DNA from 2 places in the Rhizobium sp. R693 genome. Region 2 is predicted to be linked to the other one. Evidence: riboswitches for the same ligand, from Rfam matches in the RefSeq annotation. Region 2 holds a riboswitch; the other holds the start of a gene.
What was found. Region 2 has a riboswitch for cobalamin ahead of ATY79_RS29310 (ABC transporter substrate-binding protein). Riboswitches for the same ligand answer to the same signal wherever they lie in the genome.

Region 1: another riboswitch for cobalamin. It lies ahead of cobU (bifunctional adenosylcobinamide kinase/adenosylcobinamide-phosphate guanylyltransferase); the one in region 2 lies ahead of ATY79_RS29310 (ABC transporter substrate-binding protein).

Annotation. Positions count from the first base shown of each region.
Region 1 is NZ_LOKY01000034.1:242,483-250,442, reverse strand. Features, by position in the region: gene ATY79_RS21925 (cobyric acid synthase) at 1-638, shown strand, start outside; gene ATY79_RS21920 (chloride channel protein) at 635-2,425, opposite strand; cobalamin riboswitch at 2,669-3,066, shown strand; gene cobU (bifunctional adenosylcobinamide kinase/adenosylcobinamide-phosphate guanylyltransferase) at 3,195-3,719, shown strand; gene cobW (cobalamin biosynthesis protein CobW) at 3,725-4,774, shown strand; gene cobN (cobaltochelatase subunit CobN) at 4,784-7,960, shown strand, end outside.
Region 2 is NZ_LOKY01000049.1:53,092-61,051, reverse strand. Features, by position in the region: gene ATY79_RS29325 (DUF3141 domain-containing protein) at 1-2,167, opposite strand, end outside; gene ATY79_RS29320 (ABC transporter ATP-binding protein) at 2,478-3,242, opposite strand; gene ATY79_RS29315 (iron ABC transporter permease) at 3,239-4,279, opposite strand; gene ATY79_RS29310 (ABC transporter substrate-binding protein) at 4,276-5,292, opposite strand; cobalamin riboswitch at 5,469-5,693, opposite strand; gene ATY79_RS29305 (hypothetical protein) at 5,715-6,062, opposite strand; gene msrB (peptide-methionine (R)-S-oxide reductase MsrB) at 6,290-6,772, opposite strand; gene ATY79_RS29295 (organic hydroperoxide resistance protein) at 7,027-7,422, opposite strand; gene ATY79_RS29290 (MarR family transcriptional regulator) at 7,576-7,960, shown strand, end outside.

The DNA.
Region 1 (7,960 bases), on a different contig from region 2:
CCGAGCCGGATGTCGAGTTGGTTTTCGTCCGTGCGGGCGAGCGGCTGCCCGGGGATGCGCAACTGGTCGTGCTGCCGGGCTCGAAATCAACGATATCTGACCTTGCGGATATGCGTGCGCAGGGCTGGGATGCCGATCTCCTGGCCCATGTGAAGCGCGGCGGGCGGGTTATCGGTATTTGCGGCGGCTATCAGATGCTCGGGTGGAAGGTGCATGATCCCCTGGGTATTGAGGGGCATGCGACGGAGGTGGCGGGTCTCGGGTTGCTTGACGTGGAGACGGAGATGGCGCCTCAAAAGACCGTCCGCAACAGTGTTGCGACAGCGGTGGAGGACGGTTCCCCGCTTTCCGGCTATCAGATCCACCTTGGCATCACGGCCGGAGAAGATTGTGGCCGGCCGTTCGCAATCGTTGATGGAAAGCCGGATGGTGCGGTATCTGCAGACGGTCGAATTGTCGGAACCTATCTGCATGGGCTTTTCGCAAGCGACTTCTATCGATCTCGTTTGCTCCGGAGTTTCGGCCTTTCCGGCGAGACGAGTGATTATCGTGCCAGCGTCGAGAAGGCTCTGGACGACGTCGCAGCCGAGCTGGAAGCATGTCTTGACCGACGCTGGCTTGACGAGCTCTTTGGCTAGATCTCGCCGGATATTTCACGGCGGCGGCGATCGAGCTCTTCGCTGTAGCGGCGCAACGTATGTGCCTCGCTCAGCTGCCCGACGACCTTGCGCTCAATCAGATTGTTGACGACGGCGAGGGCTTCGCTTTCGGTCTTGTCGAAGATGGCGGCTGCCTGCTTGGCGTTCATTTGCGGCTGCAGGAAATCGTTCTTGTAGCGGATGAATTCGCTGAGATCCTTGCCGGTTTCGTCGGTGTCGGTCAGGTTTGCGTAAATGTCCGGGACGAGAACGAGGCCGCTGTATTTGCCTGTATCATCGACCAGGACCACGCGCTGTGCCGAACCGATGGGGAAGCGTTCCTTGAATTCGTCGATGGTGAGGGCGGCGTTGGCCGTCTTAACATCGGCGCGCATCAGGCGGTCGACAGTCAAGTTGCGGATCCAGCCGACATCGTGAGCGCTGCGAATGCTCTCGCCGCGCAGGTGGAAGCGCCATGTTGCGAAGGAGTAGCCGAAGGTGCTGCGCACGACGAGCGAGGACGTGATGACTGCCGCCAGCACCAGCGCGGTAATTGGAAAGTCGCCGGTAATTTCGAGCGCGAGAAAGGTCATCGTCAGTGGCCCGCCGATAACGGCGACCGCAAGCGAGCTCATACCGACGACGGCGTAGATGACGGGTGTCAGCGTGGCGTGAGCGAAGTAGGGTGCGGAATAGGCGAAGAGTTTCCCCACCAACGCCCCCATGAACAGGGACGCGAAGAACAGGCCGCCTCTGAAGCCGGAGCCGATTGAGATAGCGGAGGCGAAGGCCTTCAGGAGGAAGAGACCCACAAGTGCCGGGATGGCGATATCGCGTCCGAGATTGAGGTGTAGCGCGCCGTGGCCGGCTGACAGCACCTGCGGCGTGATCAGCGCGAGCAGACCGACGACGATGCCGCCAAGGGCAGGACGCAGCGGCGTTGTGATGGAACTCCTGCGAGCCAATTCCTCGATCCAGGCGACGCCCTGCATGATCATGATCCCGATGCCCGCGCAAAACGCGCCGAGGAGGAGGGCCGGTACATAGTCGGCTGGCATGACTGTACCGAAGCTGCCGACGTCGATCAGGAAATCGCTGCCGGCGAGCAGACGCGCAATCTGCGTCGAGACCAGTGCGGAAACGACGACCGGCGTCAGCGAAACGATGGTGTAGGAGCCAATGATGAGTTCGAATGCATAGAAGGCGCCCGTCAGCGGTGCGTTGAAAGCGGCTGCAATGGCTCCCGCCGCACCGCATCCGACGAGAACACGTAGGTCCGAGCGGCGAAGTTGCAGCTTGAGGCCAAGTTTAGAGGCCAGCCCTGCCGCCAACTGCGTGTAGCCGGCTTCCAGGCCGACCGACGCACCGAAGCCGTTCGAAATGAGATTCTGGACCGCGACCAGAATACTATCGGTGAGAGATAGCCGACCGCCATGCAGCGCGTTTGCCTCGATCGGGTCCACCATTGGCTTCTTGCGGGTCTTGGCAAGCACAAACAGCAAGAGCCCGAGCAGCAAGCCGCCGCAAACGGGTGCGGTCAGCAACACGAGCTTGTTGTCGATCTGCGACGAACTCAACCTGTCGACGTCGCTGATTCCGAAGATGAGGCTGTGCATTTCGCGGGAAACGAGGCTCATGCCTGTCACGGCCAGGCCGGAGATTACCCCGACCATCGCGCCGGCGATGACCATCCCCATCTCGCTGCGCCGCAGCAGAGCGCGCATCCGCCCGATATCGAGAAGGGTATGAAACGGACCGAAACGGCGGATATTGGTTTTTAGGAGCATGACAGGAAAATAGGCAGGTATAGGCGCGATCAAGTGCGGTGAGGGAAGGGCAAGCCAATGGCGCCACCCGCTTGCGACGCAATTGCGGCAAAAGCCCGGCGCCGGCAATAATTATTTGTGACGTAAACTACTGATAAAAGACGATAAATTTGGTAGAGAAGGTCGTCTTGGTGCGGTTTTAGGCATGCATTGGCATTCCGCTCAGCGACGGCTTGATTGACTTCGCCAGTGGCCTTGCCTAACGATGAATTCATAACGGATGGTTCCGGACCGGTTGAATCGGTGCGGATGAAAAGGGAATGTGAAGCGGTGGACCCAATCAGGGCACCGCTATCATAGCCGACCCCGCGACTGTAGAGCGGTCAGGGTTTTCCGTCCGACGTTGGTTTCGTGTCACTGACAGTCTGCGATGGTGCAGGCGGGTGGCGCGAAAGTGGCGACGGAAAAGTCACTGGCAGTGCATCATGATCAACCGGGGCAGGACGCCTCTTGCGTCTACGAATCGTCCGCCTTTTCATGAAATGCAGCCGGGAAGGCGAGGAAGACCCGCTGGCACGATCTGGGGCGACCGGTTTCCGGTCTGCCCCGGTCGCGGCCAAAACCCGCGAGCCAGGAGACCTGCCAACCGTGCCGGGCGAGAAGCCCATTCCTGGGCGATGCCCGCTGCCAGCACGGAGGTTGTCATGGCTGAAAGACAGATTTGCCGGCTGCGCTCTGCAGCCGTTCCGGTTTCTTGCGGATCGCTTCCGCAGATCGGACAGCATCTACGATGATCCCTCTATCATCCGGCGCGACGTTTGTCCTGGGCGGCGCGCGCTCGGGAAAGTCACGCTTTGCCGAGCAAGTAGTCGTCTCGAGCGGCTTGGAGCGCCATTACGTGGCAACGGGTCGCGCCTGGGACGACGAGATGCGCGCCCGGATCGACAAGCACAAGGCGGATCGCGGCGATCTCTGGCAGACCCACGAAGAGCCTCTTGATCTGGTCGGCTGCGTGCGGGCGATCGATGGCGAGGGACGAGCGATCCTTGTTGATTGCCTGACGCTTTGGGTCACCAACCTGATGATGGAGGAGCGCGACACGGAGGCCGAGTTTGCCTCGCTTGCCGCGTATCTGCCGACGGCGCGTGCGCGCCTTGTCATCGTTTCCAATGAGGTCGGCCTCGGCATCGTTCCAGAAAACCGCATGGCGCGGGAGTTCCGGGATCATGCCGGCCGCTTGCATCAAATGATCGCGGCTCAGGCCGCGGATGTGTATTTTATCGCGGCCGGACTGCCGCTGAAGATGAAGGGTTGAATTTCATGAACCAGCAGAAAATCCCGGCGACCGTGATCACCGGCTTCCTCGGCGCCGGCAAGACGACGATGATCCGCAATCTGCTCTCCAATACCAACGGCAAGAAGATCGCGCTCATCATCAACGAGTTCGGCGATCTCGGCGTCGACGGCGAGGTGCTGAAGGGCTGCGGCGCCGAGAATTGCACCGAGGACGACATCATCGAGCTCACCAACGGCTGCATCTGCTGCACGGTCGCCGACGACTTCATCCCGACGATGACGAAGCTTTTGGAGCGCGAGCAGCGCCCCGACCATATCGTCATCGAGACATCCGGCCTCGCGCTGCCGCAGCCGCTCGTTGCGGCCTTCAACTGGCCGGACATTCGCACGCAGGTCACTGTCGATGGCGTCGTTACCGTCGTTGACAGCGCCGCGGTCGCCGCTGGCCGGTTTGCCGACGATCACGATGCCGTCGAGGCCCGCCGCGTGGAAGACGAGTCGCTCGACCATGAGAGCCCGATCGAGGAGCTTTTCGAGGACCAGTTGACCTGCGCCGATCTGATCGTGCTCAACAAGACCGACCTTCTCGACACCGCCGGCCTTGGCCGTGTGCGGGACGAGGTCGCTTCGCGCATCGCCCGCAAGCCCGTGATGATCGAGGCGCGCAACGGCGAGGTCCCGGCGAGCGTGCTGCTCGGGCTCGGTGTCGGAACGGAAGACGATGTAGTCAATCGCAAGTCCCACCACGAGCTCGAACATGAGGACGGCGTGCAGCATGACCATGACGAGTTCGACAGCTTCGTGGTCGAGCTTGGCCCGGTTGCCGACCCTGCGGCCTTCGTGGATGCGCTGAAGGGCATCATCGGCGAGCATGACGTGCTGCGGCTCAAGGGCTTCGTCGACGTTCCCGGCAAGCCGATGCGTCTGCAACTGCAGGCGGTCGGAAGCCGCATCGACCACTATTTCGATCGCGCCTGGGCGTCCGGTGAAGCGCGCGGCACCCGCCTCGTCGTCATCGGCCTGCACGAAATGGACGAAGCGGCGGTGCGCAAGGCGATCGAAACGCTGGCATAAGGCAGACCGATGCATCTGCTTCTGGCACAGCAGGGAACGATCAGCGACGGCGAGGAGGCGATCGATCTTGGTCAGTCTCCCGGCGATGTCCTGTTCCTGTCGGCTGCCGATACCGAACTCGCAGCGATGGCCGCAGCTTACGACGAAGCGGGGGCCGGATTCTCGCTGCGGCTCGCAAGCCTGATGAGCCTCAAGCATCCGATGTCGGTCGATGCCTATGTGGAGCGGACAGCTCGTCATGCGAAGCTGATCGTCGTCAGGGCGCTGGGTGGTGCCAGCTACTTCCACTACGCACTGGAAGCGCTCCATGCCGCCGCGGCGCGAACCGGCGCGCTGATCGCCGTGTTGCCGGGAGATTCGAAGCCCGATGCGGGTTTGACGCCGTTTTCGAATGTTCCGCTTGAGGATCTGAACGCGCTTTGGGCCTATCTCATCGAGGGTGGCGACGGCAATTCGCGGGCATTTCTCGCCTATGCCGGTGCGATGCTGTCTGGCGCGGAAAAGCCGGAAGCTGCATCGCCGCTGATGAAGGCCGGCATATGGTGGCCGGGCAAGGGCGTGCTTGGGGTCGACGAGTGGAGGGCGGCGGCCTGCGACGAGCGGCTTCGCTCACCTCGGGAAAGCTCGCGTCTCCCGACGGTCGCTATCAGCTTCTATCGCGCGCTTGTGCAAAGCGGCGAGACAAGGCCGGTCGAAGCGCTTGTCGACACGCTGCTTTCGGAAGGCATCCGGCCGTTGCCGGTATTCGCCTACAGCCTCAAGGATCCGGTGTCGAAGGGCATTCTGGAAAGCGTGTTTGATGTCATCAAGCCCGCGGTGGTGATCAACACGACAGGCTTTGCCGTGTCGGCGCCGGGCGCGGATCGCGAGCCGACGGTGCTCGAGGCCAATGATGCCGTCGTGCTTCAGGCGATCTTTTCGGCATCGTCACGTCAGGCGTGGGCCGCGTCCTCGCAAGGGCTCTCGGCGCGTGATCTTGGCATGAACGTCGCGCTGCCCGAAGTGGACGGTCGGGTGCTCTCTCGTGCGGTCTCCTTCAAATCGGCGGCCCGCTACGACGCGAGGGTCGAGGCCAACATTGTCGGTAGCGAACCCGATATCGAACGGATGCGCTATACCGCCAGGCTTGCCGCCAATTGGGCGAAGCTGCGCACCACCGCCGCCAGTGAGAGGCGCGTCGCGCTTGTTCTGGCGAACTATCCGAACCGTGATGGCAGGCTCGGCAACGGCGTCGGACTAGACACGCCGGCGGGTACTGTCGAGGTGCTGAAAGCCATGCGTGCCGCCGGATATGCGGTTTCAGATGTACCTGCGGATGGCGATCAGCTGATCCAGCGTCTGATGGAAGGGCCGACAAACTCGGGCAGCGACGGCAAGCTTGTCCGCGAATCGCTTTCCTTGAGTCGTTACAAAGCCTTCTTCGTAAAACTTCCGAAAAAGATTCAGGATGAAATCGGCGTGCGTTGGGGTGCGCCCGAGGCCGATCCCTATGTCGTGGACAGCGCGTTTGCGCTGCCGTTCATGCGGCTTGGGGAGGTGCTGGTGGGCATCCAGCCGGCACGCGGCTACAATATCGATCCGAAGGAGAGCTACCATTCGCCGGATCTTGTGCCACCGCATGGCTATCTCGCCTTCTATGCCTTCCTTCGCCATGAGTTCGGCGCTCACGCCGTTATTCATATGGGCAAGCATGGCAATCTCGAATGGTTGCCCGGTAAGGCGCTGGCGCTGTCAGAGGAGTGCTACCCGGAAGCCATCCTTGGCCCCATGCCGCATCTCTATCCCTTCATCGTCAACGATCCGGGTGAGGGAACGCAGGCAAAGCGTCGTTCTGCTGCTGTCATCATCGATCACCTGACGCCGCCGCTGACGCGTGCAGAGAGCTACGGGCCGCTGAAGGATCTGGAGGCGCTGGTCGACGAATATTACGAGGCTTCGGGCGGCGATCCGCGCCGGATCCGGCTTCTCAGCAAGCAGATCCTCGATCTCGTGGCGGACATAGGCCTCGATCGCGATGCCGGCATCGACAAGGGGGAAAGCGAGACCGAGGCATTGAAGAAACTCGACGCCTACCTCTGCGATCTCAAGGAGATGCAGATTCGCGACGGCCTGCATGTGTTCGGCGTCTCGCCGCAGGGCCGGCTGCTGACGGATTTGACGGTCGCGCTGGCGCGGGTTCCGCGCGGGCTCGGACAGGGTGGCGATCGTAGTCTTCAGCGTGCGATTGCGGCGGATCTCGGATCCGAGTTCGACCCGCTCGATTGCGACATGGCCGGAGTCTGGACCGGGCCGTTCCCTGACGTTCTCGCAAGCGCTACGGACGCGATCTGGAGAACGAACGGCGATGCCGTCGAGCGGATCGAACTGCTTGCGGCACGGCTGGTTGCCGGCGAGTTTTCTTGCCCGGAAGGTTGGGAGGCCACTCACGCTGTTCTTGCGGAGATCGAAACGCGGCTCAAGCCTGCCATTCTGGCCTGCGGGACTGATGAGATCGAAGGCCTGCTTCGAGGGCTCGACGGGCGTTTCGTAGCGCCGGGACCATCTGGGGCTCCGACGCGGGGCCGACCGGACGTGCTGCCGACCGGACGGAATTTCTACTCGGTCGACAGCCGGGCTGTGCCGACGCCGGCGGCCTACGAGCTCGGGAAGAAGTCCGCGGAGCTGCTGATCCGCCGCTACGTGCAGGATCACGGTGAATGGCCGGTCTCCTTTGGCCTGACCGCCTGGGGCACCTCGAATATGCGCACCGGCGGCGACGATATCGCCCAGGCGCTCGCCCTGATCGGCGTGAAGCCGGTGTGGGACATGACCTCGCGGCGCGTCACCGGCTATGAAATCATTCCGCCCGCGCTGCTGCGTCGGCCGCGCGTCGATGTGACATTGCGTATCTCCGGCTTCTTCCGGGACGCCTTTCCGGAGCAGATCGCTCTGTTCGACAAGGCAATCCGCGCCGTCGGGGCGCTGGAAGAGGATGCTATCGACAATCCGATTGCGGAGCGGATGGGCGGCGAGGCTGCCCGTCTCGAAAAGGCGGGATTGGATGCGGCGCAAGCTGTTCGCCGCGCCGGCTACCGCGTCTTCGGCTCGAAGCCTGGCGCCTACGGTGCTGGTCTGCAAGCGCTGATCGATGAGAAGGGGTGGGAGCGTCGCGCCGATCTGGCAGAAGCCTACCTTGTCTGGGGAAGC
Region 2 (7,960 bases):
CAAAGAGCCCGACGATCCGCTGCCAACGCCGCTCGGCTTCTTCGGAAAGCGGCCCACGCGCATTCAAAACCTGCTGGAGGGAAGAAAGCGCTTCCCGGCGAACATCCTCCTCTGCCGGCAATAGACGGGGAATTGCATTCACGGCAGCTTCCTCGTCGATCAGCAGCATGAGGAACTGATCACGGATCAACGCCTTGAACTCCGAAAGCGTCATTGCAGGCATTCCGTTCTCGGCGCTCCGCATCCGCCGGATCGCGGCAAATCCACGCTCATCGGCTGCGCCACTTGCCATGGCGACGTAAAGCAGGCTGCGCGCTAGGCCTTCGCGAAGCCCGCCATTGCCGATCTGCGCCTTGAGTTCCTCCACCTTCGTCCTGAGGACCTGACGATGGAGTCCGGTCTTGCTGGCACGCCGGTGTGGCTTCGTATCCGACGGGTCGATACCGACCGCCGCCTGCAAAAGCGGAGAACCATAGACGGAGAGGAACGTCGCCTCACTCAACGCCTCCATTCCTTCGCGCCATGCATCCAGCCCCGCAACAATCTGCCGGGAGAATGCCTGCTCCAACGCCAGGAAGGGATTGTCCGCAGCAACCGGGCGCCGCTCGTCGGTCACATCGACAGCAAGGTCTGCAATCGGCGCCATCAGGGGATTGACGTCAGAAAACAGCTCGTACTGCAGCCGGAGCGGATGCGTTTCGCGCAACCGATCGGCCGCCCATTCGGGCATCATCGCACGGACAACAGGCTGGAGGAACGTCCGATAGAGCGAGAGGTTGATTTCCGACACCTTGGCGACAGTCGCAAAGCGGCGGTCGTCCTCGGCGCTATTGCAGCCGAGCGCTCTGATATCATCGAGCGTCCTTGCCTCGCAGCGCATGATCCAATCGCCCTCGACGAGATCCCCGCCGATGGTCTCATCGGTCTTAGCTTCGAAAATCGCTTCATAGAGGCCTGGCGGCAACGCATCGATCAGGTCGATGTTGCTGGAGAATTCCCCGTGCTCCTTGCGGGCAACGCTCGCGGACACGAAGATCCCGAGATGGCCGATGGTTTCGTGAACGGTGTAAACGATCGTCTGCCCGTGCGATCGTATCTCGTTTACGTCATCATAGAGATCCAGGATCCACCCGAGCGCTTGTGCGGGGGGCGTGATGTTATCCCCCTTGGAGCAGAAGACCACGATCGGCGCACGAATGTTGCGAAGATCGATTGCCTCGCCGTTGGATGCCTCGATACGACCTGCCGCGAGATTGTTGCCAACGAAGAGTTCATCGACGATGAACTGGATCTCTTCGGCATTCAGGTTGACGTGTCCGCCCCACCATTCCTCGAAGCCGAGGTAGCGCGGCGCTTCGGTGTCGATCTTCGAGTAGAGATTATACTGCTTGGTCCAGAGCGTGTTGGCAGGATTCTGGTTCTCGAAATTCTGAACCAGCCAGGCGCCGTCGAACTGTCCGTGGCCAAGGTCGCTTGTCAACGCGGTGAGCCAGCTGCCACCCAGCAACCCGCCCGTATAGCGCATCGGATACTTGCCGCGCTCACCAGACCAATAGGACAGCGGCGCGCCGGCAATGATAATCGATCCGAAGAGTTCCGGGCGCATGGCAGCGAGCATCATGACGGCCCAGCCCGCCTGGCAATTTCCGATCACGCAGGGCTTGGCGTCGGCCTGCGGATGCAGCGAAATGACTTTCTCCAGAAAGATCGCTTCCGCTCGAGCAATGTCTTCGATCGTCTGTCCCGGCACCGGCTGGGGAAGGAAGCCGATGAAATAGCATGGATGCCCAGCTCTCAGCGCGACGCCGATTTCGCTGTCTGCTTTGAACCCTCCGATGCCCGGCCCATGTCCGGCTCTCGGATCGACGACAACAAACGGTCGGCGTGTCTGGTCAACCTCTATTCCATCAGGCGGGACAATCCGGACCAGCGCGTAGTTGACCGGCCGCTCAAGCGTGCGTCCATCGAGCACAATTTCGGGTGTGAAGCTTAGAACATGCGGCGCTGTCGCTTCGGCATGAGCCCGGTATTGGTTGCCGCGCTTGCGCATGACGTCCCAGAACAGCACGCTGCGCTGAGCGGCATCCAAGGCATAATCGAAAGCAAGACCGGCTGGGCCAAACTGAGCGGCGAAACCGGCCGCCGGAAGATAGGAAGAGTACCGCATGCCAAAGCTCCCTCGTTCACCCTCTCATCGAGGATCAAGTTCCTATGCTCGGGATAGTATTCTCGCTCTGCGTCCACTCTGTGAACGAACAGCTCGCGCTGTCAGACACATGTTTTGTTAGCAGGTGCAGCATAGGCACATCGGGCGGAGCACCCAACGTATTTTACGGTAGCATACGCCGTTCTTGAATGGCGCCCATGTAGGGAAGGCCGGTTTCTCGGCGAGCTCTCTTGGCCCGAAGGCCTGCTCCATCTCGCCCTGACAAGGCTCGATGACCAGCCCAGCCGCGCACCTCTCCTTGAGAAGCCGGTCAGGCGATAATGTATTGAATGTTGCATCGCCCATGAATCGGAGACGTCTCGACATGCGCCTGCACGCCGAACACGTCGCCGATCAGATCCCGCGTCAGAACGTGCTGCGGAGTCCCGATCGCAACGACCGAACCCTGCTGGAGAACAGCCAGTTGATCGCAGAACATAGCGGCTAGGTTGAGATCGTGCAGGGCGATGACACAGGTGACGCCGAGCCTGGAAATCAGGCCCAGGATTTCGAGCTGATGCTGGATGTCGAGGTGGTTCGTCGGTTCATCGAGGAGTAGTTCAGCCGGGCTCTGCGCAAGGGCACGCGCGATATGGACACGCTGGCGCTCGCCGCCGGAGAGCGTCTGCCAAAGTTGCGTCGCTCGGCCTTCCATGCCGACGCGGGACAGCGCCTCATCGACTGCAGCATCGTCCTTTACTCCCAGGGGTGAAAGGACGCCGCGATGTGGCGTGCGACCGAGGCGTACAACATCCCTTGCCGTCAACTGCGTCTCGGTTGTGGCCTGCTGCTCGACGAAAGCAATGCGGCGCGCGAGATCGCTCCGCGCCAAGGTCGTAACGTCGCTCTCGCCCAGGCGGATAATACCGCTGCGCACCTTGCGCAAACGACAGATCAGCCGCAACAGACTCGACTTGCCGGATCCGTTCGGCCCGAGCAGGCCTAGAACCTTTCCTGTCTGCACCGTCAGGCTGACGCCGTTGACGATCAGCGAGTTGCCTGCTGCAAAGCTTACATCTTCGAGCCTGATGCTCATGCGGTCCTCCGAGCACGATACAGGATGACCGCAAAGGCCGGTGTACCGAACAAGGCCGTGACGACCCCGATCGGCAGGACCTGTTGCGGGATGATGATCCGCGAGATGATGTCGGCACCGATTAGGAAGATCCCGCCGCCGAACATGGTCGCCGGAAGCAGGCGATCATGCCTGGCCCCGACGAGGAACCTCGCGGCATGCGGGATGACCATCCCGACAAAACCGATTGCGCCAACCATGCTGACTACGGTTGCGGTCATCAACGCCGTCGTTCCAAGAAGCACCACCTGCACGCGCCTGACCGCAATGCCCAACGATGCCGCTGCATCCGTTCCGAAGACGAACGCATCCAACGATCGCACATGGAACAGCGAAACGGCGAAACCGAACATCGTCACCGGCACGACCAGATAGACGTCAGGCCAGCGGACGCCGCTCAGCGACCCAAGCAACCAGAACATGACGCCCCTTGCCTGCTCGGCATTTGCCGAAGTCGTGACGATATAGGACGTGACTGCGTTGAAGAGTTGCGACCCGGCGACGCCGCAAAGAATGATGCGCTCGCTGCTACCTCCGGCGCCTGCCGCAAGAAAGGCCACGAGCAGGAATGCGACAACAGCGCCGATGAACGCGCCACCTGACAGGCTCAGAACACCATAGCCGAAGCCGAGCAGCATCACGCAAACCGCGCCGGTCGAGGCTCCTGCGGAAACACCGAGCACATAGGGTTCCGCTAGCGGGTTGCGCAGCAATGCCTGCAGAACTGCCCCGCTGAGCGCGAGGGACGCCCCGGCACTTGCAGCTACCAACGCACGGCTCAATCTATAGTCCCAGATGATGCCTTGATGAATGCGGCTAAGCTCGAAAACCGAACCGAACAGGCGGTTCGACACGGCCTTCGCGGTCGTCGCCAGCGGGATCGATATTTCCCCTATCGAAACAGCAAGACCGATCATCAGCGCGAGCAAGGAGAATGCAGCAATGACGAGCGCAGCATGCGCCCACCATTGCTGCTGCTTGAGAACGGCGCCGCTCACTGCGCCAGACCGAAGGAATTGATGCCCTTCGCCAGTATCTCGATGCCGTCGATCGTCCGGATCGTCGGGTTCATCGATTGGGCATCCATCATGACAAAGCGCTTGTTCCTGACGGCATCGAGTTGGCTCGTGACCGGATCTTTTGCCAGAAAGTCGAGCTTTACCGCAGGGTCATCGGCCGCATACCGTCTCCGATCCATCGTCGCGATAACGATCACAGCCGGATTGGCCTCCGCAATCGTCTCCCAGCCGACGAGCGGCCACTCCTCCTCTGTCGCAACCACATTCTGCGCATCGAGCGTCTTCAGAATATAGGCAGGGGCGCTGTTCTTTCCGGCGATGAATGCATCTCCGTTGACTTCCTTGCTGGAGAACCAGAAGACGACCGGGAGGTTCTTCGCAGCGGCGCCTGCAACCGATGCGACCGCCCGCGCTTCGCGCTGCCTCAGTTCGGCAATGAGCGCATCGCCGCGTTCCTTGATGTCGAAGATTTCGGCAAGTTCAGCGATCTCCCGATAGATCAGGTCCATCGTGAACAGTTCCTTGCGAACGCCGTCGCCGCTGTCGGCATTGATCTTGGCGACGCAATCCGCCGGCGCGATGTAGGTGTTGATGCCGAGTTCGGCAAATTGCTCTCGCTTGCCGACAGACCCCTGTTGGCCGACGTGCCATTCAAACTCGGCGGCAACCAGATCCGGCTCCCGTCCGACGACGGATTCAAAGCTCGGATCGTTGTCGGCAAGCCGTTTGATCCTGGCGTTGACTTCGGCATATTGCGGCAAGACCGGGCCGACCCAAACTGCCGTTCCGGCAATCCTATCCGCCAACCCGAGCGAGAAAAGAACTTCGCTCATCCCCTGACCGATCGATACGATCTTGGCCGGCGCCTTGTCGAAGACGACCTCGCGGCCGCAATTGTTGATGATCAATGGGTACTGGGTGGCGGCGAGACTTGGCGCTGTCAAGCCGGCAAAGCCGAAGGCAAGTGCAATGGCTGCAAGAAATTTACGCATAGGGATCTCGATTGGGAGGAAGGAACCAGCGTTTATTGCCGGCGCAACCGCTAAGAATGACGGCACGCCGCGCTAACGCTAGCGGCGGAAAACCCAATCGAGACGGATGTGTGCTCTATGTCGGTGGAGGCGCAGGTCAATCATGTCTGTTCCTTTCCGGGCATCCCCGCCCGGGTGATTGGATCGTGATTGACGGCAGGTCTCCTGGCTCACGGATATATGCCTTCATCTGCCTTCCCGCGACTTCGTCGCAGTGGCATGGCCCAAGGGCCCTTGGATGAGCGGCAATCCGCTTACAGTTGCGGGGGCAGCCACGGTTTTGGTCCCTCTTGGGTCCTCACCGTGTTCCCTATTAATCCCCTCAGAGTCGTCCTCGGGGAACCGTCGCGCTCAGTTACGCTGGCGAGCGGCGCGACGTCAAGTCAGCGGTTGGTCGGCGCCCGTCCGGGTTGGCTCTGCTGCATATCCTGAAACCCGACTTCAGGACATCCGCGGATGTTGGCGAAGGTGATCTCGCGGCGATCGCCCCATTCGGTCAATCCCCTCAGCGTCAAAACGTTCTCGTCGCGATAGACAAGATCCGTGCGGTAGATGCCGGCGCGGCGGGCCCGGTTCTGCGCCTGACTGACGTTGCAGGTACCTTCCGATGGCGACACATGCCACGTGCTCGTACCACTGCCGTTGGATTGCCAACCGCCTGACTGGCCTAAAGCCGTCGCCGGCAAAAGGACTGCGAAAAACCCCAACGTCATATGGAACGCCGCCTTCATAACCCCTGCCCCGATTGCGCGCGAAGTGTTGCCACAAGCGCCGAGATGATGCGGCCAAAATAGCCGGACCGATGCATAGCGCAATCATCTCCAGCCTAGGCTGCACGCCATTTACAACAAATCGCGAGGAAGTCGCCCATCAGCGTTGATGAACGGTTAAAAGTGCTCTGCTTGCCGGAGCAATCGCCGTCTCGACGCCGACGATTGCGCTCAAGCACGGCACGCATCTATCGTGCTGGCTCTCCTTCTGGACGGCCACGTGCAAGCTTGTCAGGAAGCGGCTGTCCATTCGGGGTGAATTCGAGCGAGCCCGAGTTTATGCAGAAGCGCTCACCTGTAGGAGGTGGGCCGTCAGGAAAGACATGTCCCTGATGCGCGCCGCAACGCGCACAAACGATTTCTGTCCTGAGCATACCGTACCGGGTGTCACGAACGCGCCGCAGGTGGTCGTCGGCTGCCGGGGCAGTGAAGCTCGGCCAGCCTGTACCACTTTCGAATTTCGCAACTGCCTTGAACAGGGGAAGCCCACAGAGCCGGCAGGTATAAAGCCCCTCGCGTCGCTCGTGGAGAAACACACCACAGAACGGCGCCTCCTCACCATGTTCCAAAAGCAGATGCCGATCCTCCTCGCTGAGGTCCGCCACAAGCTGCTGCATCAGTTCCCGAGTGGGAGGGGTGAGATCGAACTGCAATTCGACGATGTCACGCATTCTTGTTCTCCTTCAATCCCGGTGAATTCTCGAAATCTCTTGGCTGGATTACCGTTGCCAAAGACACCGGCAACCGCCGCGGAGCCAAGCAGGCTATGCCATGTGATCGATGATGCTGGAGCTGTCATGACATCCTCCATCTTGAGGTTGCTCGGGATGCGGCCACGATTTTCACTGAAGGCGGCGCGCATCCTGCTTCATGATGGTGTTGGCGATACCTTGGATCGGTTCTCGCAGAGAGCCTTCTCACCTGGTCAAACGAGGGTGAGCGCCACGTCGATGTTGCCCCGCGTTGCCTTGGAGTAAGGGCAGATCTCATGCGCTGCGTGGATGAGTTCCTCCGCGACATCACGCTCGATGCCCGGTACGCTCACGTTCAAGCGTGCGCGCAGGAAGTATGAACCACCGTCGGCGTTCAGATCGATTTCCGTGTCAATCTCAGGCTCAACGGGCAGCTTGATCTTTCTTTGCGCTGCAGCGACCTCAATGGCGCCGATGAAGCAAGCAGACCATGCAGCGCCGAAGAGGCGTTCGGCGGCCGGGTGCGGCTGTGACAACTGAAGGTCAAGCTCGCCATCGCTGCTGCGTGTGAAGCCGTCGCGGCCACCCTTGTTGTGGGTCTTGCCGGTAAAGAGGAGCTTCTCGGTCATGGTACAATCCTTTCTGGTTGCGCTAACTACTCGTATCCGCTTCAATCGGATGCGATCTAATTAGGCCAATGAAAACCCGCTGTCAATACCATTGCGATTTAATCGGATGCGATTTATATAAAAGACATGACGAACAATCGAATAGGATCTCCCATGTCCGCATCCAAAACCGCCAAGAACCCGGAGACAGGGATGCCCTCTTCCGGCGAGAGCGACAGCAAGAGCAACAAGCTTTCGAACTTTCTGTGCTTCGCGGTCTACTCGGCAAATCTGGCCTTTGGCCGCGCATACAAGCCGATCCTGGACAAGCTGAACCTGACCTACACACAATACATCGCAATGGTCGCCCTCTCCGAGAAGGACGACCAGACCGTGGGAACGCTCGGCGAAAAGCTCTTCCTGGAATCAAACACGCTGACGCCGATGCTCAAGAAACTTGAAACCTTGGGCTATATCCAACGCAGACGCGATCCCGCCGACGAGCGGCAGGTGAGATTGAGCCTGACGGCAGCCGGACGCGATCTCGTCGCGGCGGACC